Regions from separate parts of the Streptomyces sp. NPDC002935 genome, predicted to be linked through region 2. Evidence: riboswitches for the same ligand, from Rfam matches in the RefSeq annotation. Region 2 holds a riboswitch; each other region holds the start of a gene.

The links. A riboswitch is a leader RNA that binds a small molecule or an ion and turns the genes downstream of it on or off. The one in region 2 is predicted to bind cyclic di-AMP.
Region 1: it holds a riboswitch for cyclic di-AMP, as region 2 does, so the genes downstream of both, ABZX90_RS11875 (LysM peptidoglycan-binding domain-containing M23 family metallopeptidase) here and ABZX90_RS27130 (LysM peptidoglycan-binding domain-containing protein) in region 2, are expected to answer to the same signal.
Region 3: it holds a riboswitch for cyclic di-AMP, as region 2 does, so the genes downstream of both, ABZX90_RS15205 (transglycosylase family protein) here and ABZX90_RS27130 (LysM peptidoglycan-binding domain-containing protein) in region 2, are expected to answer to the same signal.
Region 4: it holds a riboswitch for cyclic di-AMP, as region 2 does, so the genes downstream of both, ABZX90_RS00515 (M23 family metallopeptidase) here and ABZX90_RS27130 (LysM peptidoglycan-binding domain-containing protein) in region 2, are expected to answer to the same signal.

Annotation. Positions count from the first base shown of each region.
Region 1 is NZ_JBEXNW010000007.1:154,855-159,027, reverse strand. It holds gene ABZX90_RS11880 (SGNH/GDSL hydrolase family protein) at 1-283, opposite strand, end outside; gene ABZX90_RS11875 (LysM peptidoglycan-binding domain-containing M23 family metallopeptidase) at 611-1,498, opposite strand; cyclic di-AMP (ydaO/yuaA leader) riboswitch at 1,503-1,660, opposite strand; gene ABZX90_RS11870 (tyrosine-protein phosphatase) at 2,333-3,130, shown strand; gene ABZX90_RS11865 (DUF6126 family protein) at 3,199-3,348, opposite strand; gene ABZX90_RS11860 (XRE family transcriptional regulator) at 3,345-3,983, opposite strand; gene ABZX90_RS11855 (aspartate aminotransferase family protein) at 4,083-4,173, opposite strand, start outside.
Region 2 is NZ_JBEXNW010000022.1:19,046-23,218, forward strand. It holds gene ABZX90_RS27125 (CocE/NonD family hydrolase) at 1-1,456, shown strand, start outside; cyclic di-AMP (ydaO/yuaA leader) riboswitch at 2,158-2,316, shown strand; gene ABZX90_RS27130 (LysM peptidoglycan-binding domain-containing protein) at 2,320-3,075, shown strand; gene ABZX90_RS27135 (HAD family hydrolase) at 3,199-4,008, opposite strand.
Region 3 is NZ_JBEXNW010000009.1:271,998-276,170, reverse strand. It holds gene ABZX90_RS15215 (septum formation initiator family protein) at 1-51, opposite strand, end outside; gene eno (phosphopyruvate hydratase) at 188-1,474, opposite strand; gene ABZX90_RS15205 (transglycosylase family protein) at 1,823-2,521, opposite strand; cyclic di-AMP (ydaO/yuaA leader) riboswitch at 2,526-2,719, opposite strand; gene ABZX90_RS15200 (transglycosylase family protein) at 2,903-4,042, opposite strand; gene ABZX90_RS15195 (cytochrome P450) at 4,133-4,173, opposite strand, start outside.
Region 4 is NZ_JBEXNW010000001.1:129,007-133,179, forward strand. It holds gene ABZX90_RS00505 (pitrilysin family protein) at 1-283, shown strand, start outside; gene ABZX90_RS00510 (pitrilysin family protein) at 280-1,668, shown strand; cyclic di-AMP (ydaO/yuaA leader) riboswitch at 1,884-2,042, shown strand; gene ABZX90_RS00515 (M23 family metallopeptidase) at 2,055-2,819, shown strand; gene ABZX90_RS00520 (GntR family transcriptional regulator) at 3,016-3,711, shown strand; gene ABZX90_RS00525 (HPr family phosphocarrier protein) at 3,936-4,173, opposite strand, start outside.

The sequences.
Region 1 (4,173 bases), on a different contig from region 2:
CCTCGTCGGGGTCGGTACCGGGCCGGATGATGTCGTTGCCGCCCGCGCAGAACGAGACCAGGTCCGGGCCGAGTTCCTTGGCCCGCAGGAGCTGGGACTCGACGATCTGGTCGAGCAGTTTGCCGCGCACGGCGAGATTGGTGTAGTTGAAGTCGCCCTCGGGTCGCCGGTCCGCGAGAAGGACCGCGAAGCGGTCGGCCCAGCCGACGAAGGCCCCGTCGGGCCCAGGGTCGCCTACGCCCTCGGTGAAGCTGTCCCCCACCGCCACGTACGACCCGATCACTGATCTGTTGTCACTCTTCGAATCGTCTGCCACATCGACCCATGATTCACCTTTCGATGTGAGCTACGCGACCGTAAGGAAGGGTTGACGGGCGGTGAGATAAGCCACTCGCCAAGTATTGGTCAACTCTGAAATAAAGCTCGGATCACGGATGTTGACGGAGCCGCGACGCATCGGCCGGGGAACACCGCCGAAATCGCTCCGCAGCGGTCGCGCGCCTTGGACGGGAAACACCGAAGGCCGGACCCCGGGGATCGTGGGGTCCGGCCTTCGGGGGCGTTCGCCCTGCCGTCAGGAGCAGGGCAAGCGACGGAGTGGGGCAGGGCGTCAGCCGACGGCGACACCGTGCGAGCGCAGGTACGCGACCGGGTCGACGTCCGAGCCGTAGTCCGGGGTGGTGCGGATCTCGAAGTGCAGGTGCGGTCCGGTGACGTTGCCCGTCGCGCCGGAAAGGCCGATCTGCTGGCCCTCGGTCACGGTCTGCCCCGCCGAGACGGACAGGGAGGACATGTGGGCGTACTGGGAGTACCGGCCGTCGGCGTGCTGGATGACGACCTGGTTGCCGTAGGCGCCGCCCCAGCCCGCGGAGACGACGGTGCCCGCGGCGATGGACTTGATCGTGGTGCCGGTCGGGACCACGAAGTCCACGCCCGTGTGGTAGCCGCTGGACCACATGCTGCCCGCCACCTTGTAGCTGGTTCCGACGGTGGCGCCCTCGACCGGCAGCGTGTAGCCGGAACTGCTGCTGGCGGACGCGGTGTTGGAGGCGGCCGCATTGGAGGCCGTGGCCGCCTTGCCGGCCTTCGCCGCCGGGGTCGTCGTCCGGGTGGACGAGTGGGTGGCGGCGGCCTTCTTGCCGAGCGACAGCTTCAGACCGGGGTGGATCAGCGACGGGTCGCTGCCGATGGCGGAGCGGTTGTCGGAGTAGATCTTCTTCCAGCCGCCGCGGACGTTGTGCTCGTCGGCGATCTTCGAGAGATAGTCGCCGGACCTCACCGCGTACGTCTTCGTGGCGGCGGTCTTCTTCGCGGCGACGGGAGCGGCGGTCGCGGCCTTCTCGACATGCTGCGTGACGGCGGTGGCCGGGGTCGCGGCGTGGGCGCCCGTGGCTCCCATCAGAGGCAGCGCGAGTGCGGCGCCGCCGGTTCCGGCCACGGCGATCGAGCGGGTGAAACGCAGGGACTTGGGACGGCGGTGCTTACCCTTCGCGGGCATGACGAATTCCTCTCCGGCGCCTGCGGGGTGAGCTGTCGGGTGCGGGCTGGAGATGCCCGGCCACGGTGCTGCGTGGCTGTACCCCTAGCCTGTTCCGGAGACCGGACCAGGCACGGAACCTGTGGGTCCCCCGCTCCTGCCGTGTACGGGTGAGTGTGCGGATTCCGGGCGGCGGCAGGATTGGGCGTCCGTCCGGATTGAGGCAGAACGTAAGCGAGATGAGAGCGCGTCGACAACTATGTGCGATTTCTGTGCGCTTGCCTTTCTTGATCCATGCGGAAATCGCCGTCACCCTCCGTGGAATGACGATCTTTCCGGACTCTCAACCCTCCCTGAAATGCGGGCGGGTTGAGAAAGGGGCGCGGCAACGCATCGTCACGAATATGACGCTCCTCACGCGACTCGGCCCAGGGTGCTTCATTCCAGGGCCAGTTGTAACGAAGGCGCCAATTCGGACAGAACAGCCAGATGCGACGCGAGCGGATATCCGTCACATCCGGATCTCCGCATGGATCGGCACATAAATCGGCACACGCGTCGGTACGCACGTCGGCACGTCGCAATGCCGCATCCCGGTGCAATTCACCCCATCGATCCGGCGCGGCCGGAGAGGGCGGCCGAAGAGAGCGGCCGACTCTTCATCAAATTCGAACACGTGTACCCATAAAATGGGAACATCATCAACGGCGTCCCGTCCCGGCGGCGGTGCCTGTGGACAACTCATTGCCTCAGGAACCCATGTCGTATCGTCGAGAGCGCGAGCCGAAGACAACTGCCGACGAATGACGCCGAGTCCAGCCCGGCGGCGCCGACGGCCGAATGGGAGGAGCCCCCGTGACGCAGCAGGTCCCGTCCACCGAGCCGGAGCTCGGCGGAGTGCGCAACTTCCGCGACGTGGGCGGACTGCCCACCGCGGACGGCCGACGAGTGCGCTACGGGCACCTGTTCCGCAGCGGCCACCTCGCGCACGCCACGGAGGAGGACGCCGCGTTCCTCGCCTCCCTGGGGCTCCACACGATCTTCGACTTCCGCAACGCCGCGGATCAGAAGCTGGAGGGCCCGGACATCGAGCTGCCGGGCGTGCGGAACGTGAATCTGCCCCTGTCCGACCCGGCCGACGGCAGCGAGTTCTGGAAGATGGTCCGCGACGGCGACCTGGACCAGCTGCACGCGATCCTCGGCGACGGCAAGGCCGCGAACCGGATGATCCGCTCCTACCGCACGATCATCAAGGAGCGCACGGCCGAGCACTCCCAGGTGCTGCGTGCGCTGGCCGAGGACAGCGTGCCCGCGCTGATGCACTGCGCGGCCGGCAAGGACCGCGCCGGGCTGTCCATCGCCATCACCCTGCTCGCCCTCGGCGTCGAGCGCGAGGCGATCGTGGCCGACTACCTGGAGTCGAACGCCGCGCACCGCCGCTACAAGGTGCATCGCAACAGCTCCTCGGCCTCCGCGTACTCCCCCGAGGTCATGGAGCTGCTCAGCCCCCTGTTCGACGCGCGCGCGGAGTACCTGACGGCCGCCTTCGAGACGATCGAGGAGACCTGGGGCAGCGTCGACGTCTATCTGGGGCAGGGACTGGGGATGACGCCGGAGCTGCGGGAGCGCCTGCGCGAGCGGCTGCTGGACTGAGCCGCCCGCCGGGGCAGGAATTTCTGCTGGTTCTACTGGTTCTACTGGTTCTACTGGTTGTACGGGTCCTACTGGTTCTGCGCGCCCAGCGTGAAGAGCAGGTAGATGAAGGCCGCGAAGAGGTGGCCGACGGCGACGTAGATGATCAGCCGCACCCACAGGGCGCGCGGGAACTTGTCCTCCATGGACCGGCGGCGGGGTTCTGTGGGTTCGGTCATGACGTCTCTCCCGAGGTGGGGTGGCCCGTCGCCGGGCCGAGGCACAGCGCGGCGACGGGGCTCTGCAGCAGGGTGTGTACGAAGAGGAGCTCGGCTCCGTCGCGCTCGGCGGCGGCGATGCGGTGCGGGGTGAGCGAGTCGAAGTGGGCGCTGTCCCCCGGCGCGAGGACGTGCTCGGCGTCCCCGAGGCGCAGCCTGAGCCGCCCCTGGAGGACGTACAGCCACTCCTCGCCCGGATGGACGCGCACGATGTCGCCCTGCGAGCCGTAGGGGACGTGCACGCGCAGTGCCTGCATGCCGCGGCCGGCCGCGCCGGCCTGCCAGTAGGTCCAGCCGCCCGCCGGGGCCGGTTCCATGTCGGCGGCGCGCACGATCGCGTCACGGTCGGCCACCGTCTCGCCGAGCAGTTCGGAGACCGTCGTACTGTAGACGCGGGCCAGCGTGAGCAGCATCGGCAGTGAGGGCTGGCGCTGCCCGGTCTCCAGACGGGAGAGATGGGCGGGCGAGAGTCCCGCGGCGCGGGCGGCGGCCTCCAGGGTGAGGGAGGCGCTGCGGCGCAGCGCGCGGAGCCGGGGCGCCACGGCGTGCAGTTCGGCGGACGGCTCGTCGACCGCCCCTGGATCGGCAGGGCTCATGGCTCTATTGAGCCCGATGATTGCCTCTGGGGCAATTTTCTTGCCCCAGAGGCAAAAGACTCGGCTGTTCCTCCGCCGTCCCGCCGGGGCGGGCGGGCCTCAGCGGTTCGCCACCGCCTGCTTCACCAGTGTCTTCCCGAAGTCCCACATCAGCCCGCCGCCGTTGTGGGCGTCCTCCATCACCGCGGTG
Region 2 (4,173 bases):
CCCGCCGGACCCGGTGCATGTAGGGGAGGTGATGTGGCGCGACATGTGGGTGAGGCGGCTGGAGGCGGTCGACCCCTTGGTCCACACCTGGCTGGCGCACCAGACCCGGGACGCGTACTGGCGCCACGGCAGCGTCTGCGAGGACTACGGAGCGATCCGCGCGGCGGTCCTCGCGGTCGGCGGCTGGCACGACCCGTACCGCGACACGGTGCTGCGCCTGGTGGAGCACCTCCCGCCGGATCGCGTACGAGGTCTCATCGGCCCCTGGTCGCACCAGTACCCGGACCGCGGCCTGCCGCCCGGACCGGCGATCGGCTTCCTCCAGGAGACGCTGCGCTGGTGGGACCACTGGCTCCGGGACGAGGACACGGACGCGCTCTCCGTCCCCCTCCTGCGCTCGTACGTGATGGACGCGCATCCTCCGGCGACCGTGTACGGAGAGATCCCCGGCCGCTGGGTGGGCGACCCGGCCTGGCCCTCACCCACGGTGAAGCCGATCGCGTACGCCCTCCAGGGCGCCCCGGTGCCGGTGCGGTCCCCGCAGCACACGGGGGTCGACGCGGGCCGCTTCTTCCCCTTCGGCAACGACGCCGACCTGCCGCCGGACCAGCGGGAGGAGGACGCCCGGTCGGCCTGCTTCGAGTTCGAGGTACCGGAGGAGACCTGGGTACTGGGACGCCCACGGGTCAATCTGCGGCTGACGTCCGCGGCACCCAGGGGCCAGGTGATCGCCCGCCTGTGCGACGTGACCCCCGACGGAGCGTCCACGCTCGTCACCCGGGGCGCCCTGAACCTGTCGGCGCGCCGGGGCCGCGACCAGGCGGTTCCCTGGACACCGGGTACCACGGAGAACGTGGTCCTCGACCTGAACGGCATCGGCTACGCGTTCCCGGCGGGCCACCGCATCCGTCTGAGCGTCTCCTCGGCGTACTGGCCCTGGATCTGGCCCCAGCCCGGCTCGGAGGCGGGCTTCACCCTGGACCCTATGGGCAGCACCCTCGAACTCCCCGTACGGACAACGGAGTCGGACCCCTCGATCACCTTCGGGGAACCGGAGGAGTCCGAACCCCTCGGCGTGACCGTCTCCGCGACACTCGACGAACCCCGGCCGGAACGCCTGGTCCTGCGCGACGTGGCCGCGGGCACCTGGCGTCTGGAGGTGGACCCGCGCCACGACGGCACGCGCGTCTACCCCGACGGCCTCGAATGCACGGAGGACGCGCGGGAGACGTACACGATCGACGAATCAGACCCGCTGTCCGCCCGCGCCCGCTCGACCTGGTCGATCCGCCTGCACCGCCCGGACCTGCCCTGGGACGCCCGCGTAGAGACCGTGTCCGCCATCACCTGCGACGCGCAGGACTTCATCACGTCCAATGAGGTCGTCTGCAAGGACGGCGACGAGGTCGTCTTCCACCGGACCTGGGAGAAGAGAACCCCGCGCACAGCCGGCTGAGGGCCTGCGGGGCCACACGGCTTACGGGCCTGCGGGGCCACACGGCTTACGGGCCTACGGGCTTACTGGCTTACGGGCTTACGGGGACGGGAGTTCGCCCTCCGTAGGCCCTTGACGGCCGCGCGTCCCGGCCCCGACGCACCGCAGGGTTCCGACACCCCACCATGCCGCGCGGACCGACGCCGACGTCTCGCCGTACGCCGAACACCGGTGCCACAGACCGCACTTCACCTTGCGCTCGCCCTGACTCGGCCTACGTCCGGCCCGGCTCGGACTGCGCCCGCCCCGACTCGACCGACGGCCGGCCGGCCTGCGCTTCGGCCCGACGGGTGCCGCTCTCCCGACCGGTCCCACGGCGCGGATCTCGCCCCGCGGGAGGTCCGCCCGGCACCGTCCGGGAAGGCGGCACCCCCTGGACAACGGAAGCACAATGCCCGAGTTGCCCGGCATGCCGCCTTAATGACCCTTGGTCTCGTGAATTGAGTCACGCGCGAGCTGGGGTGCCACCTCGCACCGCTTCCCCGCCAACCCATTTGCCAAAGGCAAGTTGAGGATCCAATTCCGGCGCAATCGGACGTTTCACCCTGGCTCCAAACAGGCGAAAGGGATCTTCGGGGCCACATCTGGCCTTGTTCCCGACATGTGCTCTCGCATACGTTCTCGTCGATCCCGGGCGGATCGCCGAATCCTGCCGCCGCCCGGCAACCCACCCACCCACGCACGGCAGGAGCGGGGGAACCACAGGTAAGCCGCCGATCCGGACACCGGACCGGCTAGGGGTGAAGCCGCGCCCATAACGCGGCCGGGCATCTCCCGCCCGAACCCGACAGCTCACCTCGCAGGCGTCGGAGAGGACATTCGTCATGCCCGTACGAGGCAAGCACCGCCGCACGAAGACCAACGTCATCACCCGGGGCATGATCGCCGCCGGAACGGGCGGCATCGCCCTCGCCCTCCCGCTCGTGAGCGCGACCGGCGCCTCCGCGGCGACCCCGGCGCAGGCGCCTCAGCTCACGAAGGCCGCGCACACCGCGGTGGTCCCGAACGTCCAGCTCGTCACCTACAAGGTGGTCGCGGGCGACACCCTCTCCAAGGTGGCGCAGAAGCACCCCGGGAGCGGCGGCTGGAAGAAGCTGTACAAGGCGAACCGCGCGGTCATCGGCGACAACCCCGCCCTGATCCGTCCGGGCCTGAAGCTGACCCTGGGCACGAAGACGCTGAAGTCGACGGCGAAGGCGACCCCGGCCGCCGCCACGTCCAAGGTGGCCACCGCCACCCAGGCCTCCGCCAAGACGTACGCCAACAACCTCGACGGCTGGATCAAGGAATCCCTGGACATCATGGCCAAGTCGGGCATACCGGGCAGCTATGACGGCATCTACCGCAACGTGATGCGCGAGTCCTCCGGCAACCCCCTCGCCATCAACAACTGGGACTCCAACGCCGTCGCGGGCACCCCCTCCAAGGGTCTGCTCCAGGTCATCGACCCCACGTTCCGGGCCTTCCACGTCCCCGGCACTTCGATGGACCCCTACGACCCGGTCGCGAACATCACCGCGGCCTGCAACTACGCGGCCAAGACCTACGGCTCCATCGACAACGTCAACGGCGCCTACTGATCCCACCCGCACCACCACTCGCCGGCGGCGCCTTCTCGGTCCGCCGGCGCGTGCGTTGCCGGCCGAGGCGGCCCGTGGGGCAGGCGCCGTTGGCATCCTCCACCGTGATCGACCGGACAGGCCCTAGAAGCCGAAGAGGCGTTCCAGGACCACCGCGATTCCGTCGTCCTCGTTCGAGAGGGTGACCTCGTCGGCCACCGCCTTCAGTTCCGGATGGGCGTTGGCCATCGCCACGCCGCGGGCGGCCCAGTCGAACATCGGGATGTCATTGGGCATGTCCCCGAAGGCGAGCGTCGCGCACGGGGTGAGTCCGAGGTGCGCCGCGGCGAGGGCGAGACCCGTCGCCTTGGTCACCCCGCATGGCTGGAGTTCGACGGTGCCGGGCCCGGACATGGTGACCGTCGCCAGCGAACCGACCACTCCCCGCGCCGCCGACGCCAACTCGTCGTCGGACAAGGACGGGTGACGGAGCAACACCTTGCTGATCGGCTCCGTCCAGAGGTCGTCCCGCCGCGGCACCCGCACCGCCGGCAGGGTCGGATGCGGCATCACATACCCCGGCTCGATGAGCGTCAGCCCGTCCACGCCGTCCTGGTCCACCGCCGCGTACAGCAGGCCGACCTCCGCCTCGATCTTGCCGAGTGCCGTCTCCGCCAGTTCCCTGTCCAGGGTCACCGACCACAGCATGCGGTCCGCCCCGGCGTCGTACAACTGCGCCCCCTGCCCGCACACCGCCAGCCCCTCGCCGCCGAGTTCGTCGAGGAGCGGTCGCACGCGCGGTGCGGGGCGGCCCGTCACCACGAGGTGCTGGGCACCCGCCTGGGCCACCTTCGCCAACGCGGCCCGTGACCGGTCGGAGAGTGTGTCGTCGCCGCGCAGCAGCGTTCCGTCCAGGTCAGTGGCGATGAGTGAATATGCAGTCGGAGCGGCCATGATCCGAAGAATACGGATCGAACGACTCATCGGCCCGGCGTGAACCGGACGACGTCCGGTATCCCGTCAGCAACGCCGTTCACCGTACGGTGGTAAGCGCGTTACGACCGCTTCGGATCACACAGGGTCCGCTTCCGCCCACACCGACTTTCCCGCACATGACCG
Region 3 (4,173 bases), on a different contig from region 2:
CAGCTTCAGCCTGGTCGATGTGGAGAACCGGTCCCGGTCCTTCACGGCCATGAGTCCCGCCTCCCCAGTACTGGCCCGTCAGTACTAGCCCGTCACGTGCGTACGTCCCCGCACACGGTACGGGACCGAGTACGGGGACGTACGGACGACGCTTCCTGAGCCGGAGGCTCAGTCCTCAGCCGGAGGCTCAGTCCTTGAAGCGGGGGAACGCCGAGCGGCCGGCGTACACCGCGGCGTCGTCGAGGATCTCCTCGATGCGCAGCAGCTGGTTGTACTTGGCGACGCGCTCGGAGCGGGCCGGGGCGCCGGTCTTGATCTGGCCGCAGTTGGTGGCGACGGCCAGGTCGGCGATGGTGACGTCCTCGGTCTCGCCGGAGCGGTGGGACATCATGCACTTGTAACCGCTGCGCTGCGCGAGCTCGACGGCGTCCAGGGTCTCGGTCAGCGAACCGATCTGGTTGACCTTGACGAGCAGCGCGTTGGCGGTGCCCTCCTCGATGCCGCGGGCCAGGCGCTCCGGGTTGGTGACGAACAGGTCGTCGCCGACGATCTGGACCTTGTCGCCGAGGCGGTCGGTGAGGACCTTCCAGCCGGCCCAGTCGTCCTCGAAGAGCGGGTCCTCGATGGAGACGAGCGGGTAGGCCGCCACGAGCTCCTCGTAGTACTCGGTCATCTCGGCGGCCGAGCGGGACTTGCCCTCGAACTCGTACTTGCCGTCCTTGTAGAACTCGGACGCGGCGACGTCGAGAGCGAGCGCGACCTGCTCGCCGGGGACGTAACCGGCCTGCTTGATGGCCTCGAGGATGAGGTCGAGCGCGGCACGGTTGGAGTCCAGGTTCGGGGCGAAGCCGCCCTCGTCGCCGAGGCCGGTGGACAGGCCCTTGGACTTCAGGACGGACTTGAGGGTGTGGTAGACCTCGGTGCCCCAGCGCAGGGCCTCGGAGAAGGACTCCGCGCCGATCGGGGCGATCATGAACTCCTGGATGTCCACGTTCGAGTCGGCGTGCGACCCGCCGTTCAGGATGTTCATCATCGGAACGGGCAGCAGGTGCGCGTTCGGGCCGCCCAGGTAGCGGAAGAGCGGCAGGTCGGACGCCTCGGAAGCGGCGTGCGCGACGGCGAGCGAGACGCCGAGGATGGCGTTGGCGCCGAGCGAGCCCTTGTTGTCGGTGGCGTCCAGGTCGAACATCGCCTGGTCGATCAGGCGCTGCTCGGTGGCGTCGTAACCGACGAGCTCCGGGCCGATCTGCTCGATGACGGCGAGGACGGCCTTCTCGACACCCTTGCCCTGGTAGCGGTTCGGGTCACCGTCGCGGAGCTCGATGGCCTCGAAGGCTCCGGTGGAAGCGCCGGACGGAACGGCGGCACGACCCGTGCTGCCGTCGTCGAGGCCGACCTCGACCTCGACCGTGGGGTTGCCTCGGGAGTCCAGGATTTCCCGGGCTACGACGACGTCGATGGACGGCACGAGCATCTCCTTCTGGGATGTGACGCGGGTATGCGGGGCTTGGCAGCCCCGCGGGATGAGCCTATCCGGCCCGAGGGGATCGGCCAGCCGATCGACCACCCCTTGAGCAGAAGTGAGAGTACATATTGTTCCTGAACGGAACAAAAAAAGAAATGAAAAACCCCGCTCCGGTGCATGCGGGGGAACAAGCACCGGAGCGGGGAGCCCGTGGGGACGGGGGCCCTCACCAGGCCTTCGGCGCAAAGGCCCGACCTGCGAGGGAGCTGCTGTTCAGCTGGGGCGGGGCTGCGCCCGGCCGGTCATGCGGTCGCCCTCCGCCGAAGGCGACCATGTCGGGCCGGGGTGCGGCCGGGCTCAGCGGAGGTGGAGCTGCTGGCCCGGGTAGATGAAGTCGGCGTCGGCGACGATGCCCTTGTTCAGCTTGAACAGCTTCTGCCAGCCGCCCTTGACGTGCTTCTTCTCGGCGATCGAGCTGAGGGTGTCACCCTTGACGACCTTGTACTCGCCGTCACCCTTCTTGACCTTCTTGCCGGTCGGGGTGGTGACGGTCTTCTGGGCGGCCGGGCGCTCCGCGGAACGGGAGGCGGGCTGCTCCGTCGTACGGGTGGTGGTGCTGCTCTGCGAGCCGCTCGAGGAGGAGCTGGAGGGGGTCGACGGGGTCGAGGTGTCACCGCCGTACGCGGCGCTCGACAGGCCGACGCCGCAGGTCGGCCAGGCGCCCTTGCCCTGCCCGGCGAGGACCTTCTCACCGATGGCGATCTGCTGCGACTTCGAGGCCTGGTCCGCGGTGGAGGCGTAGGCGGTGCCGCCGTACGCGGCCCAGGTGGAGGACGAGAACTGCAGGCCGCCGTAGTAGCCGTTGCCGGTGTTGATCGACCAGTTGCCGCCGGCCTCGCACTGGGCGACGGCGTCCCACTCGGAAGCGGTGGCGGCGGAGGCGCTGCCGGCCGCCATCAGCGGAGCGGCGATGGCGACACCGGTGACACCGGCGAGCGTGGCGACGCGGGTGGCCTTGTTCGGACGGCGGTGCTTGCCCTTGCTGGAAAACAGCATGGAGTGATCCCCTCACCGACGCCTGCGAGGTGAGCTGTCGGGTTCGGGCCGGTTGAGTTGCCCGGCCGCGTGCCGTCGGTCCCGTCTCCAGGACGTCCGACACGCGACTTAACCCCAAGCCGTTTCCGGGTGTCTCTCAACTCCCGGACGCGGCACTTACCTTGGGTCCCCCGCTCCTGCCTACGGCGCATGACGCGACGACTGTTCCCGTACGGCCGCTGGCAGGATTCGGCGTTGTGACCGTCGGGGCCCGCTGTGGCGAGCGGTCACGACCGTAAGCAGTCGATCGGCGGAATATCAAAGACGATCAGGGCTTCTGAGACCCATCTCTCACTCGCACCAAACCGGACATTCCACAGCGAACTATGACGCGAACTCCCGCTACTTTTCGACCGTTTCGGTAGCAACAGAGATGCTCCGACCGGGAACGACGAGGCCGGGACCGGCGTCAACCGCCTCCTCGTTCACGGTGGGCAGCTCGCCCCATCCGCCTTCGAGGCCGAGGGCGTCGGAAACACTCCAGAGACTGCCCACGACGCTCACGGCGGGCGAGTCGTCGATGACGTCGATGGCGTCGCGCGAGCCGCGCGAAGCGTGCCGCCCGGCGGCGCTGTCGCCACGACCGTCGGTCACACTCTCCTCGGCGTCGGCACCACGGTGCCGGCCGGCACTGGCGCTCGCACCGTCGGAGGCGTCCGAAGAAGCGCCCTTCTGTCCGGACTTGCCCGACTCGCCACCCTTGCCGGTCGCCTTGTCGGCCGCCTTGCCGGTCGCCTTGTCCGAGCCGCCGGAACCCTGCGAGGCGTGGGGCTTCGCGGTGCTGTCGGCCGCGCCCGAGGAGTCACCCGAATCGGACGAACCGGACAGGTTCGAGGAAGGGGATGAACTGGGCGAAGTCGACAAACCGGATGAAGTGTATGAGCCGGAGTCGCTCCCGGCGCTCGACGAGTCGTCGGCCACGCCCGTGTCGACCTTGATGCCGCCCGAACTCTTGCCGAGCCCGGAGAGCGGTCCACAGGTCGGCCAGGCCGCGAGGCCCTGGTCGTCGAGCACCTTCTCGGCGACGGCTATCTGCTGCGAGCGACTGGCCTGGTCGGCTCTCGGGGCGTAGTCGAGACCGCCGTGCGCCTCCCAGGTCTCCTGGTCCAACTGAAGCCCGCCGTAATACCCGTTGTTGTTGTCGGCGCTCCACGCGCCGCCACTCTCGCACTGCGCCACCCGATCCCAGGTGGTTCCGTCGGCCGCGCTGGCACTCGCCGCGGCGAGCAACGGGATGGCGATGGCCGATCCAGCCACTCCCGCGGCGACGATGAGAGCCGGGGCCTGACGAGGGCGACGGTGACGGCCGTTCCCGGAGAGCATACGGAAGCCTTTCGCGTGACAGCAGGTGACTTCGGCGACTCCTGCGAAGTAGGAAGCGCAGGTGCCGCGTTGATGGGTGAACGTAGCCGGACTCGAACGGTTGTCACAAGTCGATGCACTACCGATCACGCGAAGATCACAGATTTGATGGAGCGTCATGTTCCGGTAGCCGGAAGGGCGCTCTTTCCGGTATGCGGAAGAACCCCTTCGACAGGGGTTCCGAAGGGTCGCCGATGAACCGATCAAGGGCTATTTGACCGGGGTGAACTCCACAGGAAGCGTGCGCAATC
Region 4 (4,173 bases), on a different contig from region 2:
GGAAATGGAGCGCGCGCAGGCCCAGTTGGAGCGCGAGTGGCTGGACCGGCTCGGCACCGTCGCGGGCCGTGCCGACGAACTGTGCCGGTACGCCGTCCTGTTCGGCGACCCGCAGCTCGCCCTGACCGCCGTGCAGCGCGTCCTCGACGTCACGGCGGAAGAGGTCCAGGAGGCCGCCAAGGCCCGCCTGCGCCCCGACAACCGCGCGGTGCTCGTCTACGAGCCGACCGCCGCCGAAGCCACCGACGCCGCTGACGACACCGACGAGGAGGCGGCGAAGTGACCGAGCTCGCCACCATGGACTTCCACCCGCAGCCGCAGGCCGGCAGCCCCAAGCCGTGGGCCTTTCCCGCCCCCGAGCGCGGCACCCTGGACAACGGTCTGACCGTGCTGCGCTGCCATCGCCCGGGCCAGCAGGTCGTCGCCGTCGAGGTGATCCTCGCCGCGCCCCTGGACGCCGAGCCCGCGGGCCTGGACGGCATCGCCACGATCATGTCGCGCGCCTTCTCCGAGGGCACCGACAAGCACTCGGCCGAGGACTTCGCCGCCGAGCTGGAGCGCTGCGGCGCCACGCTCGACGCGCACGCCGACCACCCCGGCGTACGCCTGTCCCTCGAAGTGCCCGTCTCGCGTCTGGCCAAGGCGCTCGGCCTGCTCAGCGACGCCCTGCGGGCACCCGCGTTCGCGGACAGCGAGGTCGAGCGGCTGGTGCGCAACCGGCTGGACGAGATCCCTCACGAGACGGCCAACCCGGCCCGTCGTGCCGCCAAGGAGCTCTCCAAGGAGCTGTTCCCGGCGAGCGCGCGCATGTCACGCCCGCGTCAGGGCACCGAGGAGACCGTCCAGAAGATCGATTCCGCGGCCGTACGCGCCTTCTACGAGAAGTACGTACGCCCCGCGACGTCCACCGCTGTTGTCGTGGGCGACCTGACCGGTGTCGACCTCGACGAGCTGCTCGGCGAGACGCTCGGCTCCTGGACCGGTTCGTCCGCCGAGCCGCGTCCCGTGCCGCCCGTGAACGCCGACGACACCGGCCGCGTGATCATCGTCGACCGCCCCGGCGCCGTCCAGACGCAGCTGCTCATCGGCCGTGTCGGCGCCGACCGGCACGACCGTGTGTGGCCCGCCCAGGTGCTCGGCACCTACTGCCTCGGCGGCACCCTCACCTCGCGCCTCGACCGCGTCCTGCGCGAGGAGAAGGGCTACACCTACGGTGTGCGGGCGTTCGGCCAGGTCCTGCGCGCCGCGCCGGACGGTACGGGCGTCGCGATGCTCGCCATCAGCGGCTCCGTGGACACCCCGAACACCGGTCCCGCGCTCGACGACCTCTGGAAGGTGCTGCGCACCCTCGCGGCCGAGGGGCTGACCGACGCGGAGCGCGATGTCGCCGTGCAGAACCTGGTGGGCGTGGCGCCCCTCAAGTTCGAGACGGCGGCGGCCGTCGCGAGCACGCTCGCGGACCAGGTCGAGCAGTACCTGCCGGACGACTACCAGGCGACGCTCTATCAGCAACTGGCCGCCACGGGCACGGTGGAGGCCACCGCGGCCGCCGTGAGCGCCTTCCCGATGGACCGTCTGGTGACCGTCCTGGTGGGCGACGCCGCGCAGATCGAGGAGCCCGTCAAGGCTCTCGGAATCGGTGAAGTCAGCGTGGTGGCCGCGGAGTAGAGCCCACGCGACCGAAGAGGGCCCTGGTGACTGAAGAGTCACCAGGGCCCTCTTGTGCCCGGGCATCGTTCCCAAGATGTCCGGATTGGTACGGAGGTTGCCTGTCTGCCCTGTGGGATGCGCTACAAAAACCGTGATCCGTTTGTTGTTCGAAAGAAACCCCGACTAGCTTCGTTCCGACTGTTCGTCAGGCACTGCGCCGCGCCCGCGGCACCGGACAGCCATCGCCGAGTCCCCCTTTGGCGCGAGCCAGGGGAGCCGGGGACCCACGTAGTCCCTGGGGTGAATCGGACACCCTCCCCGGAGGGGGTCCGTAGGAGACCTTCCTGCTCCGAACCCGTCAGCTAACCCGGTAGGCGAGAGGGAAGGAAAGGATCAGCCCCTACATGGCGTTCACCTGTGGCACCGGGAAGCACCGTCGTCCGACCCGAGTGCACAGCACCACCACGAGCGCCGTCGGCGTCGCGGCCCTCACCACCACCGGTGTCATCGGCACCCTGGCCGCCCCCGCGTTCGCCGCGGAATCCTCCGTCGAGCAGACCGGGCTGACCCAGGCCGTCACCATCGGCGACTCGGTCGCCGACCAGATCGACGCCCAGGCCTTCGCGCAGCAGCGCGCCGCCGCCGAGGCCGCCGCGCGGAAGCAGGCCGAGCAGGTCGCGCGCAAGCAGGCCGCCGAGCAGGCCGCGAAGTCCCGCGAGATCAAGGAGCGCGCCGCCCGCGAGGCCGAGCGCAAGCTCCTGAACACCTTCGTCATGCCGATCACCGGTTCGTACGTCTCCACCGGCTACCAGGCCAGCAGCAGCCTCTGGTCCTCCGGCAGCCACACCGGCGTCGACTTCCACGCCGCGTACGGCACCTCGGTGCACTCCGTCGGCTCCGGAACGGTCGTCACGGCCGGCTGGGGCGGCGCCTACGGCAATCAAGTCGTGATCAAGATGCACGACGGCACGTACACCATGTACGGCCACCTCTCGTCCATCGGTGTGTCCGTGGGTCAGACGGTCACTCCGGGGCAGCAGATCGCGCTCTCCGGGGACACCGGCAACACCACCGGACCGCACCTTCACTTCGAGGCCCGTACGACCGCCGAGTACGGCTCGGACATGGACCCCGTCGCGTACCTGCGCTCGCACGGCGTCAACGTCTGACGACCTCTTCGCCGCTTCTCCACCGCTTTCGATGCCCCGGCTCACCGAGCCGGGGCATCATCGTTTCCGGAGGCCGTCTGTCCAAAAAATATCCATGGATTCAGGCCTGCCATCGGAAATTCCGGCTCCCTGCAATAGAGTCACTGAACAAGCGTCAATCGATGGCGTTTCGCGGGGATTAAAGCGGAGGTCGGGCATGCGTATTCCGGCGCACTCGGTATGCACGGCGATCCGTGACGACATCGTCGCGGGTGTCTACGAGCGTGGCGGCCGGCTCACCGAGGAACTGCTCGCGCGGCGCTACGGCGTCTCGCGCGTCCCCGTGCGCGAGGCCCTGCGCACGCTGGAGGCCGAGGGCTTCGTGGTCACCCGCCGGCACGCGGGCGCGTGCGTCGCGGAACCCACCGAGCAGGAGGCCGCGGACCTCCTTGAGATGCGCATGCTGCTGGAACCGCTGGGAGCCTCCAGGGCCGCCCAGCGCCGCACGGAGGCTCACCTGAAGGTGCTCCGAGGCCTGGTCAGGTTGGGGCAGGAGCGCTCCAGGAGAGGCCACAGCGAGGATCTGCGCTCACTGGGCGGCTGGTTCCACGAGACGCTCGCACAGGCATCCGGAAGCCCCGCACTGAGCTCCACGCTCGCCCAGCTGCGGCACAAGATCGCCTGGATGTACTCGGTGGAGGCGCCGGCCAACCCCGCGGAGTCCTGGGCGGAGCACGGCGGCATCGTGGACGCGGTCGCCCGCGGCGACAGCGAGCGGGCCCGCGCGATCACGGCCCTGCACACCGAGCGGGCGATGGGCGCGCACCGGCTCCGATTTCCCGGCGGCGGCGATCGTCCGGAACGTGTGAGGACTTCGCAACATCCCGTAAACATGACGGGCCCGCGTCATTAACACGGGCGCCGTATACAAAGAGGGATATTAGGCAGGGGTCTATTTCTCATGCCCTTTTATTCGCGTGCCAGGAATTCAGGCGCGCGCTATTTCTGTGTCCGCGCAGCGAGAGGCGCGCGGGTCGCGCGGGAATTCCTGAGCGGGGTACGGAAAACGGCTGAGCCGCACCGCCCGGGGGAGGGGCGGTGCGGCTCAGCCGCGTGTGTCCTGGGCGCCTTGTGGGCTCAGACGGTCTCGGGGAGCTCGTCGAGCCCCTCGGCGACCAGCTTCGCCAGACGGTCGAGGGCGATGTCCGCGCTCTCGGCGTCCGACGCGAGGACGATCTCCTCGCCGCCCTGGGCGCCCAGGCCGAGGACCGCGAGCATGGAGGCCGCGTTGACGGGGTTGCCGTCGGCCTTGGCGATCGTCACGGGGATGCCGGAGGCCGTGGCGGCCCGGACGAAGATGGAGGCGGGCCGGGCG